3 regions of the Viridibacillus sp. d25.2 genome follow, and region 3 is predicted to be linked to each of the others. Evidence: riboswitches for the same ligand, from Rfam matches in the RefSeq annotation. Region 3 holds a riboswitch; each other region holds the start of a gene.
What was found. Region 3 has a riboswitch for S-adenosylmethionine ahead of ACZLO7_RS12710 (cyclase family protein). Riboswitches for the same ligand answer to the same signal wherever they lie in the genome.
Positions count from the first base shown of each region.

Region 1 (5,121 bases), 1.0 Mb from region 3:
GAAAATGTTTTAATCGTAAAGTCATTGTTTTTATTTATATCTTTTAATTCTTTTTCAGCAGCTGTCCCTAAACCTACCCCAACCACTTTACCTTTTAAATCATCAATCGAATTAATATTATCGTTATTCGCCTTTACCGCAAATACTGATCCTGAATATAGATACGGTACGGTAAATGTATATTTTTCTTCTCTCTCAGTTGTCACTGATAATTGATTTGCAATTGTATCAATACGACCTGAATCTAATGATCCAAATAATCCCTCAAAATCAGCCGTTGTCCATTTTACTTTGTATCCTGCCTTTTTTGCAGCCGCTTCAATAACATCCGCATCATAACCAATTACTTTATTGTCCTTTTGATAGATAAATGGACTTCTTCCAGCAGCTGTCCCAACATTAAGAACCTTTTCATCCGCTTTCACAGAATTCTCTCTGTTAGAAGAATCCTTTGAACTACATGCAGCTAATACCCCAACTACTGTAAAAACCATTATAAATGACAATATTTTTTTGAATTTCATACTACCAACTCCTTATCCACTAACTGGTTTCTACTACTTAATTGTTGTAAAAATTTCTGTGTTCTTTCCTGCTTTGGATTATTAAAAATCTCTTCAGGAGTTCCTTGTTCAATAATTGAACCCTCCGCCATAAAAACAACATGATCAGCAACCTGTCTTGCAAATGACATTTCATGAGTTACTACAATCATAGTCATATTCGAATGCGCTAGGTTTTGAATTACTTGTAGAACTTCCCCTACTAGTTCTGGATCGAGTGCTGAAGTAGGTTCATCAAACAAAATTGCATAAGGATTTAGAGCGATAGCTCTAGCAATCCCTACGCGTTGTTGCTGACCACCCGACAAACTATTTGGATAATAGTTTTCTTTTTCAGATAAACCAACTTGTAATAGTAATTTTTTGGCAATACTTTCTGCTTCCACTTGTGACTTTTTCTGTACGGTAATTAACGGTAACGTAATATTTTCTTTTACAGTTTTGTTTTTAAACAAGCTATAGTTTTGAAAAACCATAGCAGTTTTACGCCTTAATAATTGTGCCTTTTTATTTGTTAAATTAGCGACATCTATTGCTACATCATCAATTATTATTTGCCCTTTATTCGCTTGTTCTAAAACATTTAAGCATCTTAATAGAGTCGACTTACCTGATCCAGATGGCCCTATTATCGCTACAACTTGACCCTTTTCCACAGTTAAAGAAATTCCTTTTAATACTTCGTTATCTTTATATGATTTATGAAGATTCTGAACACTAATCATCCTTTTTCACTCCTTAATTACTGGTAAGGTACTTCTAAGCGATATTCTAATCGTCTCTGTAGCCAACCAATAATAACGGTTAATCCCCAGTAGATAATTGCAACAGCTAAGTAACTTTCCATATAAAGATAAGACTCTGCAGCAAGCATTTTGGCATGAGCTAAAATTTCCGCTAACCCTAATACAAACGTTAAAGAGGATTCTTTAATCAGCCCAATAAAATTATTACCAAGTGCAGGAACTGCTACTCGAATAGCCTGCGGAAAAATCACCTTTCTCATGGCTTGCATTTTTGTCATTCCTACAGACAAACAAGCATCCATTTGATTGCTCTCCACTCCATTTAACGAACCACGTAAAATTTCAGATAAATATGCTGCATTATTTAAGCTTAGACCAATTAAAGCTGCTTGTAAGGAAGTTATAACAGCCATCTCAGGGAAAATCTGAGGAAGTCCAAAATATAAAACGAATAACTGCACAAGTAATGGTGTCCCTCTAAAAAACGAAATATATAATCGAGATAATGGATATAACACTTTTATTCGATTACGATCAATGAGAACAAGCAAAATACTAATACAGAATGAAATAATCATTGATACCACAGAAACACCTAATGTGATATATACATACTTCAATAATTGAGGTAGCGATTCTAAAAAATACATAAAATCAAACTTCATTTTGTCACCTTCTATAACGATTTTACTTTTATTGTTTTATGCAATTTCAAAAACAATACGATTACCACTTGGGTCTTCTACCGCAAACTCATTTCCCAAATCTTGAATTTGTATTTGTTGTTTAATATATTTTTTTGCTGTTTCAAAATCTTCTGTGGTCGGTAATTTAAACCTTACTTCTTTCAATCCTGATTCATTCTTTTCCGCCTTTTGAAGTTCCTCACCCGACCATACATTTCCTGCAATATGATGATGATAGCCACCTGTCGAAATAAAGAATGCTGTATCAATAATTACCTGTTCCTCAAAACCTAATGTATTGACGTAGAAATCTACCGATTCCTCTATATTCGCCACTCGCAAATGGACATGGCCAACAATTGTTTCTGTTGGTAATTTACCATCTGTTTCAAAATCAGCTAACGGAGCTAATTCTTTAAAGTTAAGTGGATTACTACCACCTGGATACTTATCCCAATCTTCACGATTACGATCAGCATATATCTCAATACCATTTCCTTCAATATCATACAGATAAAACGCCTCACTATATCCGTGATCACTTGCACTATCTAATCTAGCAATCGGGATAAAGCGTTCAAAGTGCGGAAAACGTGAAGCCTGTTCTACTGGACTATCAATCGTTTCCTTATTTCGCAGAATTTCAAAAAATTTCGTTGCAAACGCTTCTCTACTTGGTAATAAAAATGCTGTATGGAATAAACCTGTACTTTTAGCTGGTTGTAATTTTTCTGCTGTTTTTTCTAATTCAAAAATAACTGTGTTACTACCTTTTCCACCAAACTTAGCATGTTGTATATTTCTCTCTAATACATCAAGACCAACTACATTTTCGTAAAATGCAATTTGACGCTCCAGATCCTTTACTTTTAAAATGACACTTCCTACTTGTGTCGCTCCATTCAATACAAACTTCTCTTGTTTTCCATCAATTCTTTGTACCATCTTTAAAACCTCTCTCGTTTTTTATTAACCAATTGCGGAATAAACGACTTCTAATAAAAACTCTCTTTCTACATAATTTAGAAAGAGAGTTGAGGGGGGAGCTAATTCAACTCTTATCTTTCATGATTTCATGCAATCATGTTGGATTTAGCACCTTCCTAAACAATAGGGGTTGCTGAAACTTCAGTGGGCCAATTCCCTCAGTTTCTCTAGATAAGAAATCTATTTAATATTCCTAGTTAACTCATTGGTTTAATTGATTTTAAAACATTTTCTATAATTTAGCAACATTTTTTCCCAATTATTTTATTTCCATGAAAAATATCCTCTTAATTCGAATTAGAATTTTGAACATAAAAAAAACTAGCATGAGAGAAAGGCACTGAGTATCATTTTTGAGACAATAAGAAAACACCTTATTTTGCAGCCAGTTGACGATATTGTACCGGCGACTGGCTGTTTAATTTCGTTTTAATCCGGATATTGTTATAATAATAAATGTATTCTTCGACCATATTTATTACGCGCGTATTTGTCGTGCGGTAAATTTCGTCGAGGTAGAACGTTTCAGACTTTAGCGAGGAGTGAAACGTTTCGATTGGGGAATTATCAACGGGCGTGCCTTTACAAGACATGCTCATGGTAATTCCCTTTTCTTTGATTGTTTTTTGATATACATAAGATGTATATACAGATCCTTGATCACTATGCAGAATGCAGCCCTCTGGTAAATTAGGTAATTGATTGAGCGTATCTAAAACAAAGGCTGTATCTTGCTTAGACCCAATAGTTTGTGCAATAATCTCGCCATTAAACAGATCTAATATACTTGAAAGATACATCATGGTTTGTCCAAAAGGCAAGTAGGTAATATCTGTTACGAGCTTCTCTAATGGTTTTGTTGCACTAAAATTGCGGGCTAATAAATTGGGAGCGATGTAAGCTGGTTGGCCCGTACGTTTACGTTTCTTTACTTTTACACGGCACTGCCAGTTATATTTTTGCATCACACGTTGCACTGTTTTCTCACTAATACCTGTTAATGATTTTGTGATTTTTCGATAACCGTATCTAAATTTGTGTAGCTTGCACAAGTTACCAATTTGTTGGTCTCGAAGCTCCTTTGGTGTTTGCGTATGAACTTTTGCTTTCCAACGATAGTAAGACGAACGGGCAACTCCTAAATGAAGACAGATTTCACCAATTGACATTCTTCCTTTTAACTCCTCCACTAATTGAACTACGACTCTTGAGACCACTTCCTCTCCAACTCTGCGTACTTTTTTAATACTTCAATCTGTTGTTTTAGATAACGATTTTCAGCTTGTAACTTTGCGGTTTCACTTCCATATTCAGGGCCTTTACCGAAGGTATATTGTTTACCCACTGGCTGTTCAATCCGATGTAATTCACCATTTCGATACCATTTCAACCATGTTTTTAATTGACTGTGATTACGAATATTCAACTCTTCTAATACTTGCTTTACAGGAATCCCAGCTAACCTCATCTCAATTGCCTTCATTTTAATTTCTACTGGATAACTGACTCTTGTCCCCATAGAAAAAACACCTCCACGTTGGTTTTTAAAGGTAGGATACCCATTTTTTCAACGAAAGGTGTTTTTATTTGTCTCATATTTTTAGGTCAGTGCCAAATTCAATTCTCAAGCTAGTTTTTTGAATGCCTATATTTAAGATATTACTTTAATTTCCCGGCTTTTAAATCCTCATGCCATTGCAGTAAACCTGGAATGTCTGATTCATTAATAGCACCTGATTCTTTTGCCGCTTCAACTAACGCTTCGAAGTTTGATAGGCTATAGTAAGGAACACCAACTTCTTCAAAGGCTTGTTCAGCACGTGGTAATTTATATGAATAAACTGACACAACACCAAGTACTTCTGCCCCTTCACGACGAAGTGCTTCTACAGCTGTAATACTTGAGCCACCTGTTGAAATAATATCTTCTACTACAACTACCTTTTGACCTGTTGAAAGTTTCCCTTCTGTTTGGTTACCACGACCATGTTCTTTTGGTTTTGAACGTACATATACCATTGGTAAGTCTAAAATATCACTTACCCATGCTGCATGTGGAATCCCCGCTGTTGCTGTACCAGCTACTACGTCTGTTTCTGGGAAGTTTTCTTTAATAAGCGCTGCAAGGCCGTTTGCAAT
Region 1 is NZ_CM196652.1:3,582,900-3,588,020, forward strand. It holds gene ACZLO7_RS17695 (transporter substrate-binding domain-containing protein) at 1-524, opposite strand, end outside; gene ACZLO7_RS17700 (amino acid ABC transporter ATP-binding protein) at 521-1,288, opposite strand; gene ACZLO7_RS17705 (amino acid ABC transporter permease) at 1,306-1,974, opposite strand; gene ACZLO7_RS17710 (VOC family protein) at 2,011-2,940, opposite strand; SAM riboswitch class I at 3,051-3,160, opposite strand; one part of gene ACZLO7_RS17715 (IS3 family transposase) at 3,357-4,228, opposite strand; one part of gene ACZLO7_RS17715 (IS3 family transposase) at 4,228-4,501, opposite strand; gene pyrE (orotate phosphoribosyltransferase) at 4,642-5,121, opposite strand, start outside.
Region 1: it holds a riboswitch for S-adenosylmethionine, as region 3 does, so the genes downstream of both, ACZLO7_RS17710 (VOC family protein) here and ACZLO7_RS12710 (cyclase family protein) in region 3, are expected to answer to the same signal.

Region 2 (5,121 bases), 1.9 Mb from region 3:
TCGATTGTCCCTGAAATCATCACTGGAAGTTCCTTATCTAGTTCTTCAAATGCTTGTTTAATACCTAAAGTGCCCGCCTTAACATTCAGCATATCTTGACTTGTTTCAAGTAATAATAAGTCCGCTCCACCTTCGATTAATGCCTTTGCTTGCACATAAAAGTCATGCAATAGCTCATCAAAAGTAATACCCCCAGTCACTGAAAGGGTTTTAGTCGTCGGTCCCATTGCGCCAGCAACATAACGTGGCCATTCAGGGGTTGATAATTCATCTGCTACTTTTTTAGCGATCTGTACTGCTAATAAGTTGATTTCATCTGCTTGATCACCAAGTGCATATTCATTTAATACAACAGGTGTTCCACCAAATGTATTTGTACTAATAATATCTGAACCGGCCTCTAAATAAGCACGGTGTACATTTTCAATCACGTCAGGTCGTGTAATATTCAAATATTCATTACAGCCATCATATTCATCTCCACCAAAATCCTCAGGTGTTAAATTAGCGTTTTGGAGCATAGTTCCCATCGCACCGTCTAAAATAAGAATATGTTGTTGGAGTCGTTCTTTAATTGGTTGTTTTAGCATAGTTGTGATCTCCTACTTTCTGTTTGTCTAGCTCTTGAATATAATGAATCAATTCCACCGACATGTCGTAACGAGTGAATGGTGTAATAATATAAATGCCGTTGAATAACTCTGCAGCTGTATCGATTAATTCCTTAGCAATCGCAATACCTTCTGCAGTTGCAAGGTTTTTATCGTCACCTGTTGCACGCATTCTCTCAAGTACTTCATCAGAGAGCTTAATACCTGGAACTTCATGATGTAAAAACTCTGAATTTCGGATACCGGTTAATGGCATGATTCCTAAGAAAATAGGGGTTTCTAAATGTTTCGTAGCTTCATAGATTTCTATTATTTTTTCTTTTGTATATACAGGTTGTGTGATGAAATAATCTGCTCCGCACTCAATTTTCTTTTCTAATCGTTTTACAGCTCTGTCAAGCACTCGAACGTTAGGATTAAATGCAGCTGCAATAGAAAAATTAGCCTTTTTGCGAAGGGGTTTACCAGAAAATGATATCCCTTCATTCAATTGTTTAATTAACTGAAGTAACTCTAAGCTTGAAACATCATAAACACTAGTTGCACCTGGGAAATCACCTACTTTCGTAGGGTCTCCAGTAACTGCAAGAATCTCATTAATGCCCAATGCATCTAGGCCCATTAAATGTGATTGTAAGCCGATTAGATTACGATCACGACAAGTAATATGGGCGAGGGAACGAATATTATTTTGCATTTTCAAAATAGAGCCCATTGCCATGTTGCTAATACGAGGTGATGCTAACGAATTATCAGCCATAGTGACAGCATCAACCCCTGTTGCATTGAGTATTTGCGCACCTTCTATAAAGGCAGCAGTATCAAGATGGCGAGGTGTATCAAGCTCTACGATAATTGTACGTTCCTTTTTCGCCTTTTCATGAAGTGGCACATGATGATCTGGTGTCGCCTCTTTAATCTCAATTACTTTTTTCTTTTTTACAATTTTATTTTCAATTGGTGGTAGGTCAGCAATACGTTTTTTAACCGCTTCAATATGCTTCGGCGTCGTACCACAGCACCCACCGATTAAGCGAACACCTTGGTCACGTAGTAAAACACCTGCACGACCAAAATAATCAGCCTCTGATTCATAAACAATTTTGCCATCTTCTACATCTAGTAGACTTGCATTTGGATACGCAGATAAGAGTGCCTTTGATGGTAATTCAACATCTTCAAACGCTTGGATTGTATGGTGGGGGCCTAAACGGCAGTTTACTCCAATAATATCTGCACCCAAAGCTTCTAATTGGTGTAGTGCATCATTTAATAGTAAGCCATTTTGTAAAATTCCTGGCTCGTGCATGGATACTTGCGAGATGATTGGTATATCTGTTACTTTGCGCAAATGCTTCACTACTGATGAAAGCTCTTCAAAATCATAGTATGTCTCAAGTAATAAACCGTCTGGATTACCCGATAGTAGATACCCAACCTGCTCATCAAGTGCAGCTATAATCTCATCTAGTGTCGCTTCACTTTTACGAATACCGCGAATACCACCAATTGTCCCTAAGACGAATTGTCCTCCAGGTGCCGCAGCACGTTTTGCAATTGCGATTGCCGATTCATTAAACTCTTTTACTGAACTCTCTAAACCATAACGTTCTAATTTAATGGCATTCGCTGTATATGTATTAGTCTGAATAATGTCAGCGCCAGCTTTAATATATTGTTGGTGAATATTTTCAATCACTTCAGGTTTAGTGATATTCAATTCCTCATAACAATAATCGATTCCGTAAGAATATAATAGAGTGCCCATCGCACCGTCAGCCGTTAAAACTTGTGTTTGCAGTTTTTCAAGTAATCCCATTAAAATCTCTTCCTTTCTACATAAAAAAGCCTTCTTATAAATAAGAAGGCTTGACGATAACGATGTTCGCTCCTTCTTATCTTTTCGGACAATCAGTAAATCCGCTGGAGTTAGCACCTGACCAAATGGCTGGTTGCTGAAGCTTCAAAGGGCCAGTCCCTCAGCTTCTCTTGATAAGAAATATTTATTTAATTGTTAGAATAATTAAAAGAATCATAACCCTTGAAATGAATATCGTCAAGTGGATTTTCGCAATTGTAGAAAAAATCAGTATTATACGTATATATTAGCTTCAAAACAAAAAAAGAGGACTTTTGAAGACCTAATATTAAAAGATTGATCTTTCTTTCATTGCTATTTATTTGCAAAAATTTCATTACTTTCTGCTTTATCATAATCCTTCGTTTCAACCAGTTTACCTTGAATGATCATGCGTTTAGAGCCATCATAATTACATGTGACAAGAGTGATCATTTTGTCATTTGTATCATCAATAACATCAATTTGCTCCGGTTGTACAATATGCATTTTTTCAATTTTATATTCATAGATTTTTTTAAAGTCAGTCAAATAAACTTGCATACCTTCCTCTGCATTTGTAAGAGGGCTAAAAAGTGCCTTCCCATTATTCATATTATGTCCAGCTAGCGCATAGTTAGCCTTCCCCATCTTTTGATCTGGTTTCATCGTACCTGCACCAACTGCTAGGTTTGTATTCGACACACCATATAAAACGGGCAATCGCATATTCACTTGAGGTACACTAATAGCTCCAATGGCATTTAGTTTCTTTTGATTGAATTGTGCCTTTACAACATCTTTGACATTTAAATCAGCTACTTGCTCAAAATCAAATGACGTATCTGGATTTTTCATAGCCATCTCTATGTCTTGTTGTTCAATCGTTGCTTTTGACATATTCGAGATGAAATAACCCATGATAGGTCGATAGAAAATAAATACTAAACCGATTACTAGGAAGAGAATACCTAAAATCAAACTTCCCTTTTTCCTCATGTTATCCACCTTCTTTTTACTCATTCATTTTATAGTAACAATTCATTTAGTATTTTCAAGCAGTTTTCCAGTTTGTCATAAACTTATAATTTGTGCAAAAAGAAAGAGCTAAAGAAATTGTTATTTCTAATAGCTCTTTCCCACTAAACTGATTATTCTTTACTGTATTTTATTTAGTATCGATTCTGCTGTTTCTTTTCCATTTTTAATACAAGAGCCAATACCTACACCGTAATAAGAGCAACCTGCAAGTACTACATTTTCATATGAAGAAGCCATTTTAGTTGATAAAGTTTCTACTGTTTTTGCATGTCCAAGATGGTAAACTGGCATTAAATCATTCCACTTTGTCACCTCTACAACATTAGGCTCTGCTTCTATTTTCAGGCTTTTTGCAATATCCTCTAATGCAATTTTAGTTAATTCTTCTTTACTTAAATGCTTCATCTCTGCAAAAGCTGGGTTTGAATTTTTATAAAATAATCGTACAAGTAATTTGCCGTCTTTTGAAGTATGACTCCATTTACGACTTGTCCATGTACAAGCATTACATTTTACATTACTATTTTCAGACACGATAAATCCTGTACCGTCTGCAGGTAATTGGCTATCAGGAATGTTAAAACCTAAATAAATGGTAATTAGTGATGCATTGCTAAATTCGTTGAAGTCCTCGTCCAATTTTGGATCCTGTAATAGCTTTTGAGTTACATCATGGGGTGTTGTTAACACGACAAAATCAGCTTCAATTGCTTCATGATTATCAAATGTCAGTCTATATTTATCGCCATTTTTTTTGATATGATTTGTTGAAATGCCTTTTAGTATTGTAACGTCTGTTAACTTCTCCTCAAAACGATTAAATAATGAAGATAAACCATTTTTAAAAGAGATAAATTTTTTATTTGCCGCTTTTTGAAATTCCTCTTTATGTGCGCCAAACCCCTTAATAATACTTCCATACTGCTCTTTATAATCGAGTAGATAAGGTAATGTCGATGCCATTGTCAACGTATCTAATTTCCCTGAATAGACCCCCGATAACACTGGAGCAATTTGCTTTTCAACAAGCTCTTTTCCTAAGAAATACTCTAAAAAAGAACCAATTGAACTGTCCTTTGTAAAATGCTCATTCGACAATTCTAAATCTTTTAGCGCCTCTTGCTTTCCTTCTGCCGAAACTAACGTACTACTTTCAAGAGACTCTACACTTGTAGGAATGCCAAAAACGCTGTCTGCCGGAATCGCGTGCAATGTATTATTTGTGTAAATATACGAAATTCCTGTACCATTATATACAAGGTCATCTTGTAACCCTAAGTCTTCTACTAAAGGCATAACACTTGCATGGCGAGCAACAATGGAATCTGCCCCCGTCTCCAAAATAAAGCCCTCACGTTCTACTGAAAGCATTTTACCGCCTAAGTAATCATTCTTTTCAACTAACACTAAATTTATATCTAAGCCTTTATTTACTTTTTCCTTTTGCAAATAAAGCATAGTAGAAAGGCCTGTTATACCGCCACCGACTACAGCAACTGTTTTCAATATCTTCACTCCTCACAAAGGATTCTGTCTTATTTAAAATGTTTGTAGCTCTAGTATAAACTTTCATTTTCAAAACTGTCATGATATCCATCACATATTCATGTACATATTTTGAACGTTTACAGC
Region 2 is NZ_CM196652.1:616,055-621,175, reverse strand. It holds gene metH (methionine synthase) at 1-590, opposite strand, end outside; gene ACZLO7_RS03125 (bifunctional homocysteine S-methyltransferase/methylenetetrahydrofolate reductase) at 571-2,430, opposite strand; SAM riboswitch class I at 2,504-2,610, opposite strand; gene ACZLO7_RS03120 (class A sortase) at 2,785-3,447, opposite strand; gene ACZLO7_RS03115 (protoporphyrinogen oxidase) at 3,607-4,995, opposite strand.
Region 2: it holds a riboswitch for S-adenosylmethionine, as region 3 does, so the genes downstream of both, ACZLO7_RS03125 (bifunctional homocysteine S-methyltransferase/methylenetetrahydrofolate reductase) here and ACZLO7_RS12710 (cyclase family protein) in region 3, are expected to answer to the same signal.

Region 3 (5,121 bases):
TTGCTATTCCAGCACTTTCGGTTGGGATTGCAGGCAAACAAACAGGAATTTACCCTTTTGAAACACCTGGTGGGTGGCAAATTATTGGCCGTACGCCACTCGATTTATTTTTACCAAATGAAACACCTCCTTCCCTTTTACAAGCAGGTGATTGTATTCGCTTTAAACCAATTTCTGAAAAAGAATACAAACAATTGAAGGAGACAAGATCATGACAGTTACAGTTATTAAACCAGGGCTATTAACTACCATTCAAGATTTAGGGCGATTTGGTTCGCAAAAATATGGGGTCATCGTGAGTGGTGCAATGGATGCTTATTCCTTAAGAATTGCGAATATTCTTGTAGGGAATATAGAAAGTGAGGCAGTGCTTGAGATTTCACTGTTTGGCACCATATTACAATTTAATGATGATCATCTTATTGCGCTAACAGGTGGCGATCTAACAGCTACCATTAACAACGAGCCCGTACCACTTTGGCGTCCATTTATCGCGAAAAAAGGAGACGTATTAAAGTTTAAACGAGCTCAACAAGGTTGTCGCGCTTATGTAAGCTTTGCTGGAGGGATTCAAGTTCCTACTATCATGAATAGTAAAAGTACATATTTAAAGGCAGGAATGGGTGGATTTGAAGGTAGAGCATTACAAAAACAGGATGAAGTAAATATCGGATCTTATACTAAGAAAAATAAAGAAATACATCAATATGCAATTCAACTGATAGGCCCTGCTTCATGGTCTGTTAATTACCACGAATTAATCTCATTAGAACAACAGCAAACAATTCGTGTAATGCAAGGAACGGAGTGGGATTGTTTTACCACTGAAAGTCAGCATTGCTTAACTAACAATCAGTACACTCTTTCTACAGAGGCTGATCGAATGGGCTATCGCTTTGATGGACCGGCATTAACTTTGACAGAGAAATTCGAATTATTATCAGAGGCAGTTACGTTTGGAACAGTGCAGATCCCGCCTAGTGGTAAACCAATCATTTTAATGGCTGACCGTCAAACGACTGGTGGTTATCCGAAAATGGTGCAAGTTATCACAGCTGATTTAGCAAGTCTTGCACAGTTACAAACAGGTGCTAAAATTCGATTCAAACTAGTAACACTAGAAGAAGCTCAACAAGCATTAATTGATAAAGAACAAAAACTCAAAAACATTACAACAGCGGTTCGCTTATCATCAAACATTTAATAATATTTAGACAAAGAGAAAGAGCATGTTTTGAATAAAAACATGCTCTTTTTGTATTTCATCTGTTAAAAGAATGCTCAATCAGTATACTTATAATTCTAATGTCATAAATACGCTATTGGGATCCTCAATGTAATTCGAAAATGGTTTGCAGTATTGGAACCCAATTTTAGAATATAGACTCTTAGCAGGTTCGAAAGCCTCCATTGAACCTGTTTCTAAACTTAATCCGTAAAACCACGATTCCTAGCTTCTGACATGATATGTTCTAGAATGTACCTTGCAACACCTTTTCTTAAATGTAATGAAGAAGTACGCATTGATTTTAATTCACCATGGTGAGCATTAAGTTCTTTTAGTGCACCGCAACCAACTAATGTATCTTGTTCCCAAGCACTCCAGAATGTGATTTCTGATTTTTTCAATTCTTCAAGATTTAAGGCATGTATGCTTTCCGTTGAAGAATTTTGTGCCATACATTGAAGATGCTCATTCAATAACTCCGCTACTTCAATTCCATTCAAATCATCAATTTTAATATCCACAAGGATCACCCCTTAGATTCTATTATTCAATTGCTAGTCTATAATAAGGCGAACCGAGAGCAACGGTATCTAATATAAATTACTTCTTACTATGCCGTTCTAGATGCGTGGGTACAAATTATTTAAGGTAGAATAGCAAATGAGCGAACTGGGAAGCCAGAAGCCTTCTCAGGTTTTGGTACGATGTTAAAAATAACAGCCCCTTTTGCGGGTAGCTGGTCTAGATTAGTGAGCAACTCTATTTGATAAGTATCTTGTTCCAATACATATAGTTCAGAAAGTAAAGCATTGTTTTGACGATATAATACGCTAGAATCCGTATCAAATGTTTCATGCCCTATCGCTTTAATATGACGTTCCTCAAATAAGAATTTCAGTGCTTCTACTGACCATCCTGGCGCATGTGGATTACCCTCAGCATCAAAGTTATTAAATGCTTCAATATCAGGCCAACGTTTGCTCCAATCCGTGCGGAGTGCAACAAATGTACCTGCCTCAATTTCACCGTATTTAGCCTCAAATTTCAAAATATCTTGTACTAAAAACGTGAAATCATGATTTTCGGCTACATCTTTAGAATGATCTATTACAACGAGCGGCAATGCAAGTTCTTTTAACTCCAATTCTTCTAAATAACGGGCATTACGGACAAAGTGAATAGGTGCATCTAAATGTGTACCGTATTGGCCAGCAAAGGCAAAGTTTTGAGTGTAAAAGCCATCATCATGTGAAAATAGTGTTGTCTTTTCTAACCCTTTAAATGCATTAAATCGTGGTGTATCTGCTCCAAAAGTATGTGTTAAATCGATCCATTTCTTTTCTTTTAACGTTTGTAGTGCATTGATTAATTCTGTTGACATATCCATCACCTCATCATTTTATTGAACAAAAAAACCTCTTCTTGATAAGAAGAGGTTGACAATACGCCGATGCACTCTTCTTATCTTCAAGCATACGCTTCTGGAATTAGCACGGTACAATGTCCGTTGCTGAGATTTCACAGGGCCAGTCCCTCCACCTCTCTGGATAAGAAAAAAGTTATTTTGTTGTTTCTTAATTTACAACTTTCGAAATCTATTGTCAATATAAAATTCCGAAAATTCTTTACACTATATGATTCTCATTAACAATTATGATTGCTTTTTATTACAAATAATCAACTTTAAGCTCGTTTCTAGCCTTGTTTGATTCCAAATGCTATCCATCTACCATCAATATCTTCGATAATAAACTCTTTATTGTTGTAATCGGTATTACTTAATGAGCGAACTATTTTCACGCCAGAGTTAATGCATTCCTCTTGAAGCGTTTCATGATTGGTTGTTATAAAGTACGCATCATACCCATAACCATATAAAACTCGATTTGGTATAACTTCTTGTCCATTTGACTTTGTTAAAATAATTTCTGTTAAATCACGATATAAACAAATATGCGGTTCTTCTGCATCCATCTACGGTACAGCATGAAACCCCATTGTTTGAACGTAAAAATTTGCCGTACGGGATATATCAGCCGTTGGGAAGATGCTGTGAGACATTAATAACATATTATCCATGTAATCTCTCCTTCATAAATTACTTCATTTATTTTTTGATTCATTGCTGTTCACATCTATCACTCTTATAAAAAGTACTTAAATAACAGAATTGTCAGAAAAATAAAATGTGAATTTATCAATTATACTCTAGTTGATGTAGCATATTTACTCCTTTATGTGTTTATGCAATAGAATGCTACTATAAGTTGCATTAACCACTGTCTGAATTGTTCATAGAAAAAAGATAAAACTAGTTGATTGGAGTGCAGGCGGCGACTCCTTGGGGAACTAACGAACATCTTGAGACCCCACAGAAGCGTTAGCGACGAGGAGGCTCAAGGTTCGTCCCCAGGAAAGCGTCCGCCGGAACGGAAATTAACGGCATCGTAGAAAAAGCCATGGCTAAAATTCATTTTATGTACTTTTTCAGTTCCCTCAGCGTATAGGGGTGACCTCTTTGTGTGGATTCCAATTTATATAAGGTAATTCGTTATATTTTCGATACATATAATTCATGTAATTTTGCCGAAAATTCATCTGTGGGTAATGGTTTACTGAAGTAATATCCTTGGGCAAAGTCACAAAGATTATCACGAACTATACATAATTCTTCTTCCGTTTCTACACCTTCAGCAATCACTTGCATACTTAGTGCATGAGCTAATTTGATAATCGCTGTCACCATTGCAACATTACTAAGCCCAGTTTTTAATCCTTGTATGAACGATTGATCTATCTTCAATATATCGATTGGGAATTGTTTTAAATAGCTGAGTGAGGAATAGCCTGTACCAAAATCATCAATTGCAATAATTACACCTAGCGCCTTTATTTGATTAAACGTTTCAATTAATTCCTCTGTTTGATGCATTAAGCTCATTTCCGTAATTTCCAACTCTAAATTTCTAGCAGGTAAACCTGTTTCTTGCAAAACTTTACGTAAATTATGTACAAAATTTCTTTCCTTCAAATGAATTGGCGATATATTAACTGAAATTCGAATATCTAGTCCATAGTCATCAAGCCACTGCTTCATTTGTTTACAAGCTATTTTTAATGTGTACACACCGATTAAACTGATTAATCCACATTCTTCTGCAAATGGGATAAACATAGCTGGAGAGATAAAGCCGTAATCTTTATCATACCAACGTATTAAACCTTCCATACCAATTAATTGATTCGTTTTCAATTCGATTTTCGGCTGATAATACAACTGAATTTCATCTCGCTTTATTGCATGACGCAATTTTGTTTCTAAAAGTAGAAATTGATTATGAGAACTATTCATCGTATTTTCATATTGTATATAATTACTAACTTTATTCTTTTTTGCTTCAAGCAATGCGACATTCGCACTTTTGACTAAATCCTCTGGCGTGTTTGCATAGGAAGGGCTTGAGCATATGCCTATACTGACAGAAGAATAGAACTCAAATTGTTCAATTAAAAAACTGTCTTCAAAGTTAGCCATTATTTGATGCGCCTTCCAAATGGCATGCTTTTCATTCTTCAAAATAATGACGAATTTATCACCACTATATCGAAACAGCGACTTTTCATCGATACCTAGTCTTTTCAGACGGGTGGCTACTTCAATAAGAAATAAATCACCTGTTAAGAAACCTAATCCGTCATTTATACTCTTAAACCGGTTAACATCCATCATTAAAAGTGTCAATGAAAAATCTTCTTTATGTGCGCCTTTAAATAAATCTGCCAATCGAATATTCAACATCCGACGGTTATATAAGCCTGTCAAATCGTCATGATAAGCATAGAATTTCAGCTTTTTTATATTTTTTTGTTCTGTTACATCTGTTCGAATTGAC
Region 3 is NZ_CM196652.1:2,535,339-2,540,459, forward strand. It holds gene pxpB (5-oxoprolinase subunit PxpB) at 1-215, shown strand, start outside; gene ACZLO7_RS12700 (5-oxoprolinase subunit C family protein) at 212-1,204, shown strand; partial or broken gene ACZLO7_RS12705 (GNAT family N-acetyltransferase) at 1,295-1,749, opposite strand; gene ACZLO7_RS12710 (cyclase family protein) at 1,872-2,609, opposite strand; SAM riboswitch class I at 2,687-2,782, opposite strand; gene ACZLO7_RS12715 (VOC family protein) at 2,924-3,202, opposite strand; gene ACZLO7_RS12720 (putative bifunctional diguanylate cyclase/phosphodiesterase) at 3,780-5,121, opposite strand, start outside.